DNA from 4 places in the Clostridioides sp. LIBA-6622 genome. Region 1 is predicted to be linked to each of the others. Evidence: riboswitches for the same ligand, from Rfam matches in the RefSeq annotation. Region 1 holds a riboswitch; each other region holds the start of a gene.
What was found. A riboswitch is a leader RNA that binds a small molecule or an ion and turns the genes downstream of it on or off. The one in region 1 is predicted to bind S-adenosylmethionine.
Positions count from the first base shown of each region.

Region 2: another riboswitch for S-adenosylmethionine. It lies ahead of ACTG47_RS09710 (O-acetylhomoserine aminocarboxypropyltransferase/cysteine synthase family protein); the one in region 1 lies ahead of metK (methionine adenosyltransferase).
Region 3: another riboswitch for S-adenosylmethionine. It lies ahead of ACTG47_RS07450 (methionine ABC transporter ATP-binding protein); the one in region 1 lies ahead of metK (methionine adenosyltransferase).
Region 4: another riboswitch for S-adenosylmethionine. It lies ahead of ACTG47_RS05740 (homoserine dehydrogenase); the one in region 1 lies ahead of metK (methionine adenosyltransferase).

Region 1 is NZ_CP196998.1:177,200-180,775, forward strand. It holds gene mreB (rod shape-determining protein MreB) at 1-764, shown strand, start outside; gene fabZ (3-hydroxyacyl-ACP dehydratase FabZ) at 780-1,208, shown strand; gene yyaC (spore protease YyaC) at 1,312-1,821, opposite strand; SAM riboswitch class I at 2,010-2,113, shown strand; gene metK (methionine adenosyltransferase) at 2,250-3,443, shown strand.
Region 2 is NZ_CP196998.1:2,001,605-2,005,180, reverse strand. It holds gene ACTG47_RS09710 (O-acetylhomoserine aminocarboxypropyltransferase/cysteine synthase family protein) at 1-1,002, opposite strand, end outside; SAM riboswitch class I at 1,109-1,211, opposite strand; gene ACTG47_RS09705 (calcium-translocating P-type ATPase, PMCA-type) at 1,265-3,576, opposite strand, start outside.
Region 3 is NZ_CP196998.1:1,555,630-1,559,205, reverse strand. It holds gene ACTG47_RS07455 (methionine ABC transporter permease) at 1-287, opposite strand, end outside; gene ACTG47_RS07450 (methionine ABC transporter ATP-binding protein) at 280-1,245, opposite strand; SAM riboswitch class I at 1,356-1,462, opposite strand; gene ACTG47_RS07445 (TetR/AcrR family transcriptional regulator) at 1,861-2,523, shown strand; gene ACTG47_RS07440 (DUF4097 family beta strand repeat-containing protein) at 2,607-3,521, shown strand.
Region 4 is NZ_CP196998.1:1,190,236-1,193,811, forward strand. It holds gene ACTG47_RS05720 (ribosomal-processing cysteine protease Prp) at 1-19, shown strand, start outside; gene rpmA (50S ribosomal protein L27) at 33-323, shown strand; gene obgE (GTPase ObgE) at 434-1,711, shown strand; gene ACTG47_RS05735 (YhbY family RNA-binding protein) at 1,741-2,109, shown strand; SAM riboswitch class I at 2,201-2,307, shown strand; gene ACTG47_RS05740 (homoserine dehydrogenase) at 2,410-3,576, shown strand, end outside.

The DNA of each region.
Region 1 (3,576 bases):
AGATAGTTGATAAAAAAGGATTTGGAAGATTCTTCATGCCAAGAATTATGGTATGTGTGCCAACTGGTGTTACAGAAGTAGAAAAAAGAGCAGTAGAGGATGCTACTAGACAAGCTGGAGCTAGAGAAGTATATATCATAGAAGAACCAATAGCAGCAGCCATAGGAGCTGGAGTAGACATATCTCAACCTAATGGTAATATGATTATAGATATTGGTGGAGGAACTGTAGATATAGCTGTAATATCTTTAGGGGGAGCTGTTGTAAGTGAATCTATAAAAGTTGGTGGAGATAGATTTGATGATTCTATAGTTAAGTATATGAAAAAACAACATAACCTTCTTATAGGTGAAAGAACAGCAGAGAAAATTAAGTTTGAAATTGGTTCTGCATTTAGGAGAGAAGAAGAAAAATATATGAAGATAACAGGAAGAAACTTAATTACAGGACTTCCTAGTTCTATAACTATAAATTCAACAGAAATGCTAGAAGCACTTAGAGAATGTGTTGAGCAAATAGTAGTTGCTACTCATGCTGTTTTAGAGAAAACACCTCCTGAATTAGCAGCAGATATAGGAGATGTTGGTATAATAATGACTGGTGGAGGTTCATTATTATATGGATTAGATAAAATAATAGAACAGAGAACAGGTATAACTGTTACAATAGCAGAAGAGCCATTATCTTGTGTTGCAAAAGGTACAGGTATAGCTTTGGGTTCAATAGATTTACTTGAAACAGGTGGGTCTTTTAGAAGAAAATAATTAGGAGAGTTTAGAATGCTAAATATAGATGAAATAAAGAAATTAATACCACATAGATATCCATTTTTATTAGTGGACAAGATTACAGAGTTAGAAGTTGGAAAAAGAGCTGTTGGTATAAAAAATGTAACAGTGAATGAGCCCTTTTTTCAAGGTCATTTTCCAGAATATCCACTAATGCCAGGAGTATTGATAGTAGAAGCTTTGGCACAAGTGTGTGGAGTTGCAATGATGTCTGTAAAAGAAAATAAAGGAAAATTAGGTGTATTTGCAGGTATAGATAAAGTTAGAATTAAGAGAGAAGTAAGACCAGGAGATACATTGACTATGGAAGTTGAAATGACGACTCTTAGAAGAAATATAGCTAAGGCAGATGCTAAGGCATATGTTGGAGAAGAGCTTGTCTGTAAAGGGGAATTAATGTTCGCTTTAGTGGAAAAGTAAAAATACAAAATTAAAAAGGTAGATAATTTTGAGTATTCTATCAGATACTCTAAAATATCTACCTTTTTATATAAAGAATTTTATCAGTTACTTCACATTGGACTTAGGTGGATACTAATAAAGCTAAGGCTATTGTTTCAGCTAAGTCCAATATAAAGCTAAGACGTATATTATTAAATGAAAGTCTATTGTTTTCATCAATTTTATCTACAATCCCTACTATAGAATAATTTCCTATTTGAGGTAGTTTTTTTCCAACACCTTTTCCGGGCAGGATAGGTCCTTCTCTAATCTGTATATTACCTATGTTACTCTGCGACCCCAAGCAAGCATCTATAGCCAAGAAGTTACCTTGTATATGTGTATTTTTTATAGTATCTAAAGACTCATATATATTTAAGGCGTGAATAGGGTTATCTAGTGTACCGTAAACGGGGTATTTAAATTTACTGTTCTTAAGTATTGTTCCAACTAAAGGGCCTAACGTATCACCTATAGCCCTGTCTGTTCCTATGCAAACAACAATCGTATTTTCATTAATTATAGTTTTTAGAACTGAACTTAGCATCTGTATAACATCATCATCGCTGTAATTTACTTTAGCTAAATACAATAGGAACACCCCCTTCAAAAAAATATATGAATAAAAGACAGTAAAAAGACCTAACTTTAAATTTCAGATAGGGATAATATTTTATTTGTCTTACAAAAAAAGGAATGGGAAAAATGTGACTAAAAATCTTGACAAAATTTTAAAAAAATAGTAAGCTAGTAAAGTAAAATAAAACTTAAATCTTGATTACCTTATCAAGAGCGGCTGAGGGATAGGCCCTGTGAAGCCCAGCAACCACCCAAATGGGAAAAGGTGCTAATTCCTACAAGACAAAAGTCTTGAAAGATGAGGTCAGTTAATTAGTATGCAATTACGATTATTAACCTCTTCTTATAAAGGAGAGGTTTTTTATTTTGAGTAAAATTTCTAAAATTAAAAATAAGGTAAAACCTATAATAAAAATTAAGAATGTATAAGGGGGAATAAAAATGGCAAGACATTTATTTACGTCAGAATCAGTTACAGAAGGACATCCTGATAAGATATGTGACCAAATATCAGATTCAATATTAGATGCATTATTAGAAAAAGACCCACAATCTAGAGTAGCTTGTGAAACTACAGTTACAACTGGATTAGTTTTAGTAGCAGGAGAAATAAGTACATCTGCTTATGTAGATATTCCTAAACTAGTAAGAGAAACAGTAAGAGAGATTGGATATACAAGAGCAAAATATGGATTTGACTGTGATACTTGTGCAGTTATAACTTCTATAGATGAACAATCTGGAGATATAGCTATGGGAGTTGATGAAGGTCTAGAAAGTAAGACTGGAGAAGAGATAGAAGAAGAAATAGAAAAGGTTGGGGCTGGAGACCAAGGAATAATGTTTGGATTTGCATGTAATGAGACTCCAGAATTAATGCCACTTCCAATATCTTTAGCTCATAAGTTATCAAGAAGACTTACAGAAGTTAGAAAGACAGGTATAGTTGATTATTTAAGACCAGATGGAAAAACTCAAGTTACTGTTGAATATGAAGGAAATAAAGCTATAAGAGTGCATACGGTTCTTATATCAGCTCAACATTGTGAAACAGTATCAAATGATAAAATAAGAGAAGATATAATTAATCATGTTATTAAAGCAGTTATACCAGCTGAATTACTTGATGAAGAAACTAAAATTTATATAAATCCAACAGGAAGATTCGTTATAGGAGGGCCTCAAGGAGATACAGGTCTTACAGGAAGAAAAATAATAATAGATACTTATGGTGGATATTCTAGACATGGTGGAGGAGCTTTCTCAGGAAAAGACCCTACAAAAGTTGATAGATCTGCTGCTTATGCTGCTAGATATGTTGCTAAAAATATTGTTGCAGCTGGTCTTGCAGATAAATGTGAGATAGAACTTGCATATGCTATAGGTATAGCTAGACCATTATCTATATTCATAGATACTTTTGGGACAGGCAAAGTTTCAGAGGAAAAGCTTGTTGAATTAGTAGAAAAACACTTTGATTTAAGACCAGGAGCTATAATAAGAGACTTAGATTTAAGAAAGCCTCTTTACAAAAAAGTTGCTGCTTATGGTCACTTTGGTAGAACTGATATAGATTTACCTTGGGAAAAAATTGACAAAGTTGAGCAATTAAAAAAAGATGCTTTAGGTGAATAATTTTTAACTAAGAAACTGTTAGAATGTAATTCTATGATTACTTTCTAACAGTTTTTTTATTGTAGATTAAATATTTTTAATAAATGTTAATTTTTCATCATATAATAAATAAACAGTATTTAATTAGAATAGT
Region 2 (3,576 bases), 1.8 Mb from region 1:
TCCTTTTGATAGATACTTTTTGGCATTCTCATAATACTTATTATCTTCAAGTCCTGGATAGTTAATCCAATCTACATTTTCATGTTTTTCTAAAAACTTAGCTATTTTAAGAGCATTTTCACTATGTCTCTCCATTCTAAGGTGAAGTGTTTCAACATTTAAATTAGTAAGATATGCATTAAATGGGCTTAAACAGTTCCCATAATCTCTAAGTAGCTGAACACGTGCCTTAGTTGCATATGCAGCATTTCCAAACTTTTGAGTATAGCTTATTCCATGATATGTTGGGTCTGGTTCCACTAACTCTGGAAATTTTCCATTATCCCAATTAAAGTTTCCACCATCTACTATAATCCCCCCAACACTTGAAGCATGCCCATCTAGATATTTTGTAGTAGAATGAGTAACTATGTTTGCACCATATTTTAGAGGATTACAAAGCACTGGAGATGCTAGTGAATTATCTACTATAAATGGAACATTCACTCTCTTAGCTACATTTGATATTTTTTCAAAATCTATAACTTCAAGAGTTGGGTTTGCAAGTGTTTCTGCAAACACAACTTTGGTACTTTCATTTGCAAGTTTTACTATTTCATCTTCACTTGAATCTAAGTCAAAGGATATTAAATCTATTCCAAATTTTTTAAGACTAGACCCTAATAAATTAAATGTTCCTCCATATACTTTTGAAGAACAAAGTATACTATCTCCTGATTTACATACATTTAAAACAGCTAACATATTTGCAGATTGACCTGATGAAACAGCTACAGAAGATACTCCTCCTTCTAACAAACTTATTTTTTCTTCAAAAGCTTGAACAGTCGGATTGCTTATTCTTGAATACATATGTCCATCAACCTTCAAATCAAATAAGTCAGCAAGTTCATCTATGCTACTATATTTAAAAGTTGTACTTTGATATAAAGGTAATACTCTTGGCTCTCCATTTCCTGGTTTATAATTTCCTTGCACACATATTGTTTCTTTATTATACATTTTTGTATCCCCCTTAGATTTTAGTAAAAATTAAACTATTTACCAGATGAGATTTAAAATAAATAAAGCCTGAGTATATAACTCAGGCTCTGTATAAGCTTAATTATACTCATCTCTCAGCTTTCGCCGCAGGATTTAGCACCAATGTATATAAATATACTGGTTGCCGGGTTTCATAGGGCCAGTCCCTCCACCTCTCTGGATAAGATTTATTTAATTTTTCTATGTTTTATATCTTATATATTTTTCCTAATTTTGTCAACTATTTTTTCGAAATTTTTCTTTTAATAACTTTTCCAACCTCTACTTGAACTACAGACATTGTGGCTAGAATGATTGTTATAAGCCATTCTGAGCCATTTAAAATAGTTAAACTGAACGCATTTCTAAAAACAGGTACAAATAGTATTACTGCTATTAGTAATGCAGAAGTTAAAAATGAAATTAAAAGAAATGGGTTCTTACCATTATTTTTGTTAAACATGGAATCTGTATTTGAACGCTGGCTAAATGCTCTCAACATTTGTGAAAATGCTAATACACAAAATGCCATTGTTTGACCTACAGCATGATTTTCTATATTAAGACCAATTTTATATGCTAAAATAGTCATTATTGCCACAAATATACCTTGAGTAACTACTCTTTGTATAAGATTTTTTTCAAATAAGGTAGCTGATTTCACTGGCTGATGCTTCATTATATTTCTACTTGGTGGGTCAACTCCAAGTGCAAGAGCTGGAAGTGTAGCAGTTGCAAGGTTTACCCACAAAATATGAACTGCAAGAAGTGGAGTATCCCAATTTAATAATATTGCAACAAACAACGTAAGTATCTCTGCTATATTACCAACAAGTAAGAATTGTATAACTTTCTGTATATTTCTATATACACGTCTACCTTCTTTTATTGCATAAGCAATTGTTGTAAAGCTATCATCCATTAAAATCATATCAGAAGAATCTTTTGCAACGTCTGTACCACTTATACCCATAGCTATACCAATATCAGCAGATTTTAAAGCAGGAGAATCATTTACACCATCTCCAGTCATTGCTGGTACTTCTCCAATTCTTTTTAGAGACTGTATAATTCTAAGTTTATCAAATGGGGATACACGAGCAAATACTGTAGCATTTTTAACAGCTTTATCTAGTTCATCATCACTTAAATTATCAAGTTCATCACCAGATATAACAGTATTTCCTTCATTCCATATTCCTAATTCATGAGCTATTGTTGTGGCAGTAACTTTATGGTCACCTGTTATCATTATAGTTCTTATACCTGCTTCTTTACAAGTATTTACTGCATCAATTACCTCAGTTCTTGGAGGGTCAATCATACCAACCATACCTATAAATGTCAAATCATATTCTACGTTTTCATTATCCTCTTTTGGTATAGATGAAATCTCACGCTTCGCAAAACCAAGTACACGCAATGCATCTTTAGACATCGTAAGACATAATTCGTGTATATTCTTTTTATCCAATTCAGTAATATTTCTTTCACCTTTTGATGTTAATATTTTAGTACATAAGTCAAGAATTTCATCTACTGCACCTTTAGTATAAGCAGTAATATTTCCATCTATATTATGAACAGTTGTCATACATTTTCTATCAGAATCAAAAGGCTGTTCAAATACACGTGGATATTCTTCTTCAAGAGCTTCTTGATCTATTCCAAATTTGTTGACCATAAAAATTAATGCACCCTCTGTTGGGTCACCTAATATTTCATCTGTTTTATCTGGATTAATACATGCATCATTACAAAGTGCACTAGCATAAACAATCTCTTTATATACTAGTGGATGTTTTTCAGACGCAGTATCTATTGATGTAACTTTACCAGATTCAAAATCTCCATTTACAGCAATATGTGTAACCGTCATTTTATTTAAGGTTAATGTACCAGTTTTATCACAACATATTACTGTGGCTCCTCCTAGTGTTTCAACAGCAGGTAATTTTCTAATTAAAGCATTTCTTTTAGCCATACGTTGTACGCCTAAAGCCATTACAATAGTAGCTGTTGCAGGTAATCCCTCTGGAATAATTGATATGGCAAGGGAAATTGCAATCATAAACATTGGTAAGAGAGGTCTCTGATAAAATGCACCTATTGCAAATATAATAACGCATACAATAATACCTATGACACTTAAGGTCTTCCCAACAGTATTAAGTTTACGTTTTATAGGAGTATCAAAATCATCTTGTGAATCTAAAAGATGTGCTATGTTACCCACTTCTGTATCCATACCAGTTGCAACTACAACACCTACACCTCTACCATATGTGACGATTGAGGATGTATAAGCCATATTGCTACGGTCTCCTAATACACATTCTTCAGATAAGATTGTATCTGAATCTTTTTCTGATGGAACAGATTCTCCTGTTAATGAAGCTTCTTGAATTTTTAAACTCGATGTTTCTATCAAACGAAGGTCTGCTGGGACCATCGCTCCATCTTCTAAAAAAACAATGTCTCCTACTACAAGATTACTTGCTGGAATAACACTTTCTTCACCCTCACGCATAACACGAGCTATAGGTGAATTCA
Region 3 (3,576 bases), 1.4 Mb from region 1:
ATTGCAGCAGTTTCCCCTATACTTGTTCCAACTATTAATCTAGTTATTGGAATCATTGCAACTATAAGTATCATAAATGGGAAACTTCTAAATATATTTACTATAAACCCTAAAACACTATTTATTGTGCTATTTGGTTTTAATCCATCTGGTTTTGTGACTACTAATATGATTGCTAATATAAATCCTAATATTGTTGCTACTATAGTTGGTACTATAACCATATACAAAGTTTGTAACAATGCACTTGGAAATAGTGTTGTTAAAAAGTCGATTAAACTATTCATTTATCATTTCCTCCCATCTTATGCCTTTACTAGTTAGATATTGTTTTACTTGTTCTCCACTTTTATCTGAAACATTTATGATAAGTGAACCTAAAATATCTTCTTTAAATTGTTCTAATTTACCAAATATTATAGATACATCTATATTCAGTTCTCTTGCCATAGTCGTTATAATAGCGTCATTAGAAATATCTTTAGGGAATAGTATCTTTATATTTGTTCCTTTTGGTAAAATTATACTTTCTTCACCTATTAATTTTCTAAGTCCCTTAGTATTTCTTAAGAAAATCTCTTCTGTATCTCCTACCTCTAGTACTTCTCCATTTTCCATTATTGCTACTCTTCCACAAATCTGTTTTATAACTTCCATTTGATGAGTTACAACAATTATTGTTATTCCTAATTTTTTATTTATATCTTCAAGTAATGAAAGAATTGATTTTGTAGTATTTGGGTCTAATGCTGAAGTTGCCTCATCACAAAGAAGTACTTGTGGATTTAGTGCTAAGGCTCTGGCAATTGCAACTCTTTGTTTTTGGCCACCACTTAAATTTCTAGGTTTATCATTTTTCTTCTCAGATATTCCAACCACTTCTAATAACTCTAAAACTCTTTTCTTTATCTCTGATTTTGTATATCCAAAACATTCCAATGGTAATGCTACATTATCAAATACAGTTCTTCTCTCAAGTAATGAAAAGTGTTGAAAAATCATACCTAACTCTTTTCTTAAATCTCTCATTTGCTTTTCATTTAATGACTTTACTTCTTTATCAGAAACAAGTACATTACCTTCTTGATATTCTTCTAAGCCATTTATACATCTAAGTAGTGTTGATTTTCCTGCACCACTATGACCTATTATTCCAAAAATTTCTCCAGATTCTATCTCAATACTTACATCTTTAAGCACTTGAATCTTTCCATAATACTTATTAACATTTTTTATGCTAATCATAAAATTTCCTCCCTATATTATGCTCAGTTTTTATGTTTATCCTCGCTTATGTATTTTATATATAACTAAATAAAAGCCTGAGTATAAACTCAGGCTTAGAAAGCTATTTATACTCATCTATCAACTATATTAGTTGCAGGATTTAGCACCAATGTATATAAAATATACTGGTTGCCGGGTTTCAAAGGGCCAGTCCCTCCACCACTCTTGATAAGACGTTATTTAATTTAAAATTTAATTTGATTATCATTTGTTGCTATGTTATATATGATATATTCATTAATAATATTTGTCAATAAATTTATTTAAATTTCTTATTTTTTATTAGTTTTAGCAAAAATAAATAATTATTTTTTATTGATTTTATATCATCTAAACCTTTGTATTTTTAATGGTTGTATAATATTATATAACCATTAAATTATCATTAATATAAAAAATATATTACATGATAGTAAACTATCCATATCTCCTATAAATAAAGTAAAAACATAAAAAACTAACCACTAAATAAATTATAATCTTAATTTCTTTAATTTTTTAGAGTTGACAATTCAAATAGAAGAAGCTATTATTTTTATAAATGAACAATTCATTCATAAGGAGGTGAAACACTTGGACCAACGTATTAAAGACATATCTGATGCTGCCACAACTTTATTCATTAAGCAAGGGTATACAAAAACTCAGATTAACCACATAGCAAAAGCAGTAGGCGTTTCTGTAGGTACAATTTATCTTAACTTTGCAGGTAAAAAGGAAATTATGCACTTTATCCTTAAATGTACAATAGAACCTGATTTCATTAATAATAGTTTTTCAAAACCAATTACAAATGATTTGTTTATTGGATTAGAAAATCAGATTATTGATATTTTTAAAAAATCTGGAGACACTTTTGCTTCACATCTTAAGAATAATCTTATAGGTTATAGCTTTGAAGAATTTATATCTGATTCATTTGATATTCTTTCTCAATATGCTGTTGGGTGTTTGTTTATAGAAAAAAATCAATTTGATTTTAAAAGACTATCAGAGTATTATATAACCTATCGCAAACAGTTTCTTGATACTATGACACATTATATGACTGAGTTTATTACAAGAGGAATTGTTCGTCAGTTAGAACATATTGAACTATCTACTACACTTATAATCGAAATTTTATCTTGGTGGGCTATGGACATTCACTATACTTCTTTTCAAACACAAGATATTTCATCGGATTTGGCAAAACAGATTTGTATGGATAACATTATAACTGCATACAAAAAATAAAATTGGTAGGTCTCTATGACCTCTAATTTTTACATTTATTATGAATGAACTATTCATTTACTACAAAGGAGATGTAAAATAATATGAAACTTAAAAAACAAATTACGATTTGTATTGCTATGGCAACATGTATGTTAACTTTTACTGGATGCTCTCATTCACAAACTTCTTCACTGGCAAACGAACTTCATTTTTCTTTGGATGATATATTAAACTTGACCATTTCATATGATGAAGAAAAAATAGCATTTTTTGAAAGTGAAAGTGATGAACTAATTATCAAGGAGTATATGACAACCAATAAAAATAGTTACCATGCAAAAATAAATCAAGACAGTAACAGCATCAAAATCAGTGAGGGGGGTAAGCCTCTTTTCAAAGGTAGTTTTTCACGTTATATTGAAGTTTACTTGCCTACATCTTACCATGAAAATTTAACTGTCACGACAACTGATGGAAATATTGATTTTTCAAATATTGATATTCTCTTATCATCACTGCATTCTGACAGTACAACTGGAACTATTCATTTTAATGTAGCAAAAGCCAAAGATATCTATCTATCTTCTACAAGTGGCACATTAAAGCTAGGAGATTTAAAAGCAAATCAAATTAAAATAGAAACAACCAGTGGTAATGTAACTTGTGACAAAATAGATGGAAATGTTACATATACTTCCACTAGTGGAAATGCTAATATAAAATCTGCTGTTGGTTCAGGAAATTATAGAACCAATAATTCTGGAAATCTAAATATCAAATATGCTAAAGTGACTGATAATCTTTCATTCTTTAATAAAAATGATGACATTAATATTATACTTCCTAAAGATTTAGAGTTTGAGTTTATAGCAACAACAAAAAATGGCTTGATTTCAACTAATTTTAAAAAATATATTACACTTGAGAAAAGAATAGCAAAAGGTATAATTGGTAGTCATCCTGATATAACAATCAATGTCGAAACTAATAATGGAAATATTAATGTGACAAGATAATAATATTTATATCTTTTTTATGAAAAACACCATACTTCTTATTAGGTATAATATT
Region 4 (3,576 bases), 1.0 Mb from region 1:
AAAAATTTTAAAAAAGTAGGGGGTGACTCCATATGTTAAACATGAATTTACAATTATTAGCATCTAAAAAAGGGGTAGGTTCTTCTAAAAATGGGAGAGATTCTATATCTAAAAGATTAGGTGTTAAAAGATTTGATGGTCAATTAGTAACTGCTGGAAGTATAATAGTTAGACAAAGAGGAACTAAAATACATCCAGGAACTAATGTTGGAAAAGGTAGCGATGATACTTTATTTGCATTAGTTGATGGTACTGTTAAATTCGAAAGAAAAGACAAGAAGAGAAAAAAAGTTAGTATATATCCAGTAGCAATAGCTGAGTAATATACATAAAAGGAGTGTTGAGGCACTCCTTTTTCTTATAGTACTGATGAATTTATAATAGTGTTTTTGGTAATGCTAATTAAAAGTTTTTAATTAAGTAGGTGAAGAATTTGTTTATAGATAAGGCAAGAATATTTGTTAGGGCTGGAAATGGTGGAAATGGTTCGGTAGCATTTAGAAGAGAAAAATACGTTCCAGCTGGTGGACCAGATGGCGGAGATGGTGGTCGTGGAGCAAGCATCATATTTGAAGTTGATTTAGGTCTTAGAACTCTAATGGACTTTAAGTACCAAAAAAAATATCAAGCTCAAAATGGTGGCGACGGAAGCAAAGGTAAAAGAGCTGGTAAAAATGGAGAAAATTTAGTATTAAAAGTACCAGCAGGCACAGTAATAAGAGATGAGGCTACAGGTCTTGTATTAGCAGATTTAAAGAAAGAAGGAGATATAGCTGTAGTTGCAAAAGGTGGTATAGGTGGTAAAGGAAATCAACACTTTGCCAATGCAGTAAGACAAGCTCCAGCTTTTGCAAAGTCTGGTACAGATGGAGAAGAAAGATGGGTAACTCTTGAACTTAAAATGATAGCAGATGTAGGGCTTTTAGGATTTCCTAATGTAGGTAAATCAACATTTCTATCAGTAGTAACTAAGGCAAAACCAAAAATTGCAAACTATCACTTTACAACATTGACACCAAATTTAGGTGTTGTTCAAACTAAGTTTGGAGATAGTTTTGTACTTGCAGACATACCTGGAATTATAGAAGGTGCTTCTGAAGGGATAGGATTAGGCCATGAGTTTTTAAGACATGTAGAGAGAACTAAGGTATTGATACATATTGTAGATATATCTGGATTAGAGGGCAGAGACCCTATTGAAGATTTTGATAAGATAAATGATGAACTTAGATTGTACAATGAAAAGCTTTCAAAGAGACCACAAATTGTAGTTGCAAATAAATTTGATATATTAGAAGATGAAAGCAAGTTTGAGACATTTAAGAATGAATTAGAGGGCAGAGGATATACAGTTTTTAAAATGTCTGCTGCAACTCGTGAAGGAATAGATGATGTAATAACTTATGTATCTAAACTTCTAAAAGAAGTAGAAGATATAGAATTAGTTTCAGAAGAAGAAATGTACAGACCAGAGCTTGATATTGGTACTGAAGAAGAATTGAGTATAGATATTGAAGATGGAGTGTATGTAGTTACAGGTAAAGCACTTAGAAGAATAATGTATTCTGTAAATTTTGATGATATGGAATCTCTTCAATATTTCCAAAAAGCTATGGAAGGTCAAGGCGTGTTTGACAGACTTAGAGAGATGGGAATAGAGGATGGAGATATAGTTAGAATTTACGAATTGGAATTTGAATTTTACAATTAATTTTAGTATAGAATTATAGAGGTGAAAATATGTTAAAAGGAAAACAAAGAGCGTATTTAAGATCTTTGGCAAATACTTTAAAACCTACTACACAAATTGGTAAAGAAGGTGTCACAGAAAGTTTCTTAGAGCAATTAGATGATATGTTAAGAGTTAGAGAATTAGTAAAGGTTACTATACTGGAAAATGCAGGGCTTGATGCTAAAGAAACTGCTAATGCAGTATGTGAAGCTCTAAGAGCTGAATTTGTGCAAGCTATTGGTTTTAAATTTACTATTTATAAAAGAAATGTTGAGGAACCTAAGATACTATTCCCAGGACATGAACAGGCAAAAGCAAAGATTAAAAATAATAATGTTACAAAAAAAGGGAAACCAACTAAAAGAGCGGTTAGATAATAGCCTATATACTTTTAGTAAAATAAGTAAAAAAAATAGTGACAATTGATAGAAGTTGTATTATACTATTAAACATAAATTTAAATTAGCAATCTTATCAAGAGAGGCAGAGGGACTGGCCCTATGAAGCCCGGCAACCAGTATATTTTATTATACATTGGTGCTAAATCCTGCAGCAGTTATGCTGAAAGATGAGTATAAACCCGTCATATGGCTTGAGTTTATACTCAAGCTTTTTTAATTAGGATATTTATACATATAAATAATTTAATATAATCAAAATGATGGGGGTATGTAACAGTGAAGATAGCAATATTAGGATATGGAACAGTAGGAAGCGGATTAATTGATTTAATAGAAAATAATAATTCAAAAAGAGACATAGAAATAGTTGGAATTTTAGTTAAAAATAAAGAGAAACATAAGTCTAAGAAGTATTTTGACAAGATAACAACAAATATAGAAGATATATTTGATAAGGATATTGATACACTGGTTGAATTAATTGGAGGATTGAATCCAGCTTTTGATTATGTAACAAGAGCGTTAAATAAAAAGATACATGTAGTAACAGCCAATAAAGACTTACTTGCAGAGAGAGGTAGTGACCTTATAGAATTAGCTAACTTAAATGATGTTAGTATAAAATTTGAGGCATCTGTGGCAGGTGGTATTCCAGTTCTAAAGCCATTGATAGAATCTTTAGAAGGTAACAATATAAAGAGTATAAATGCTATCTTGAATGGAACTTGTAATTTTATATTATCGAAGATGTATGATGAAAATTTACCATATGATGTAGCTTTAAAACAAGCACAAGAATTGGGATTTGCAGAAGTTAACCCAGATGCAGATGTTTTAGGATATGATAGTGCTAGAAAATTATCTATATTATCTACTTTATCTTATGGAAAAATAGTATATTGGAAAGATTTATTATTAGAAGGAATAACTTCAATAGATGAAAAAGACATAGAATATGCAAAAAAATTAAATTGTAAGATAAAGTTAGTTGCTAGAAGTAAGTATGAATCAGGAGAAGTAAGTGGATTTGTTAGGCCAGCATTAGTTGATAATGATAATATGCTTTCAAAGATAGATAATGAGTTTAATGTAGTAATTTTAGTAGGTGATTCAGTAGGTGAGCTTTCTTTTGTAGGTAAGGGAGCTGGAAGAGGTGCAACAGGTAGTGCTGTTTATGCTGACATTATAGATGTAATAGATAAAAGAAATGCAAATATAAAATCTTTCTCAAAAGGTAGATTGGATTTAAGTGGACTTATAGAAGATGAATGTAGTGCTGTAGTTAGATTTGATGGGTATAATAAAGATGGAATTTTAAAATGTCTAGATAAATATGTAGATAGCTATGACATTATAGATGATGAAGAATTAGCAATTTTTGTAAATGCAAAGTCAGAACATGAAATCGATAGACTTTTGGAAGATGTAAAAAGAAATAATTAT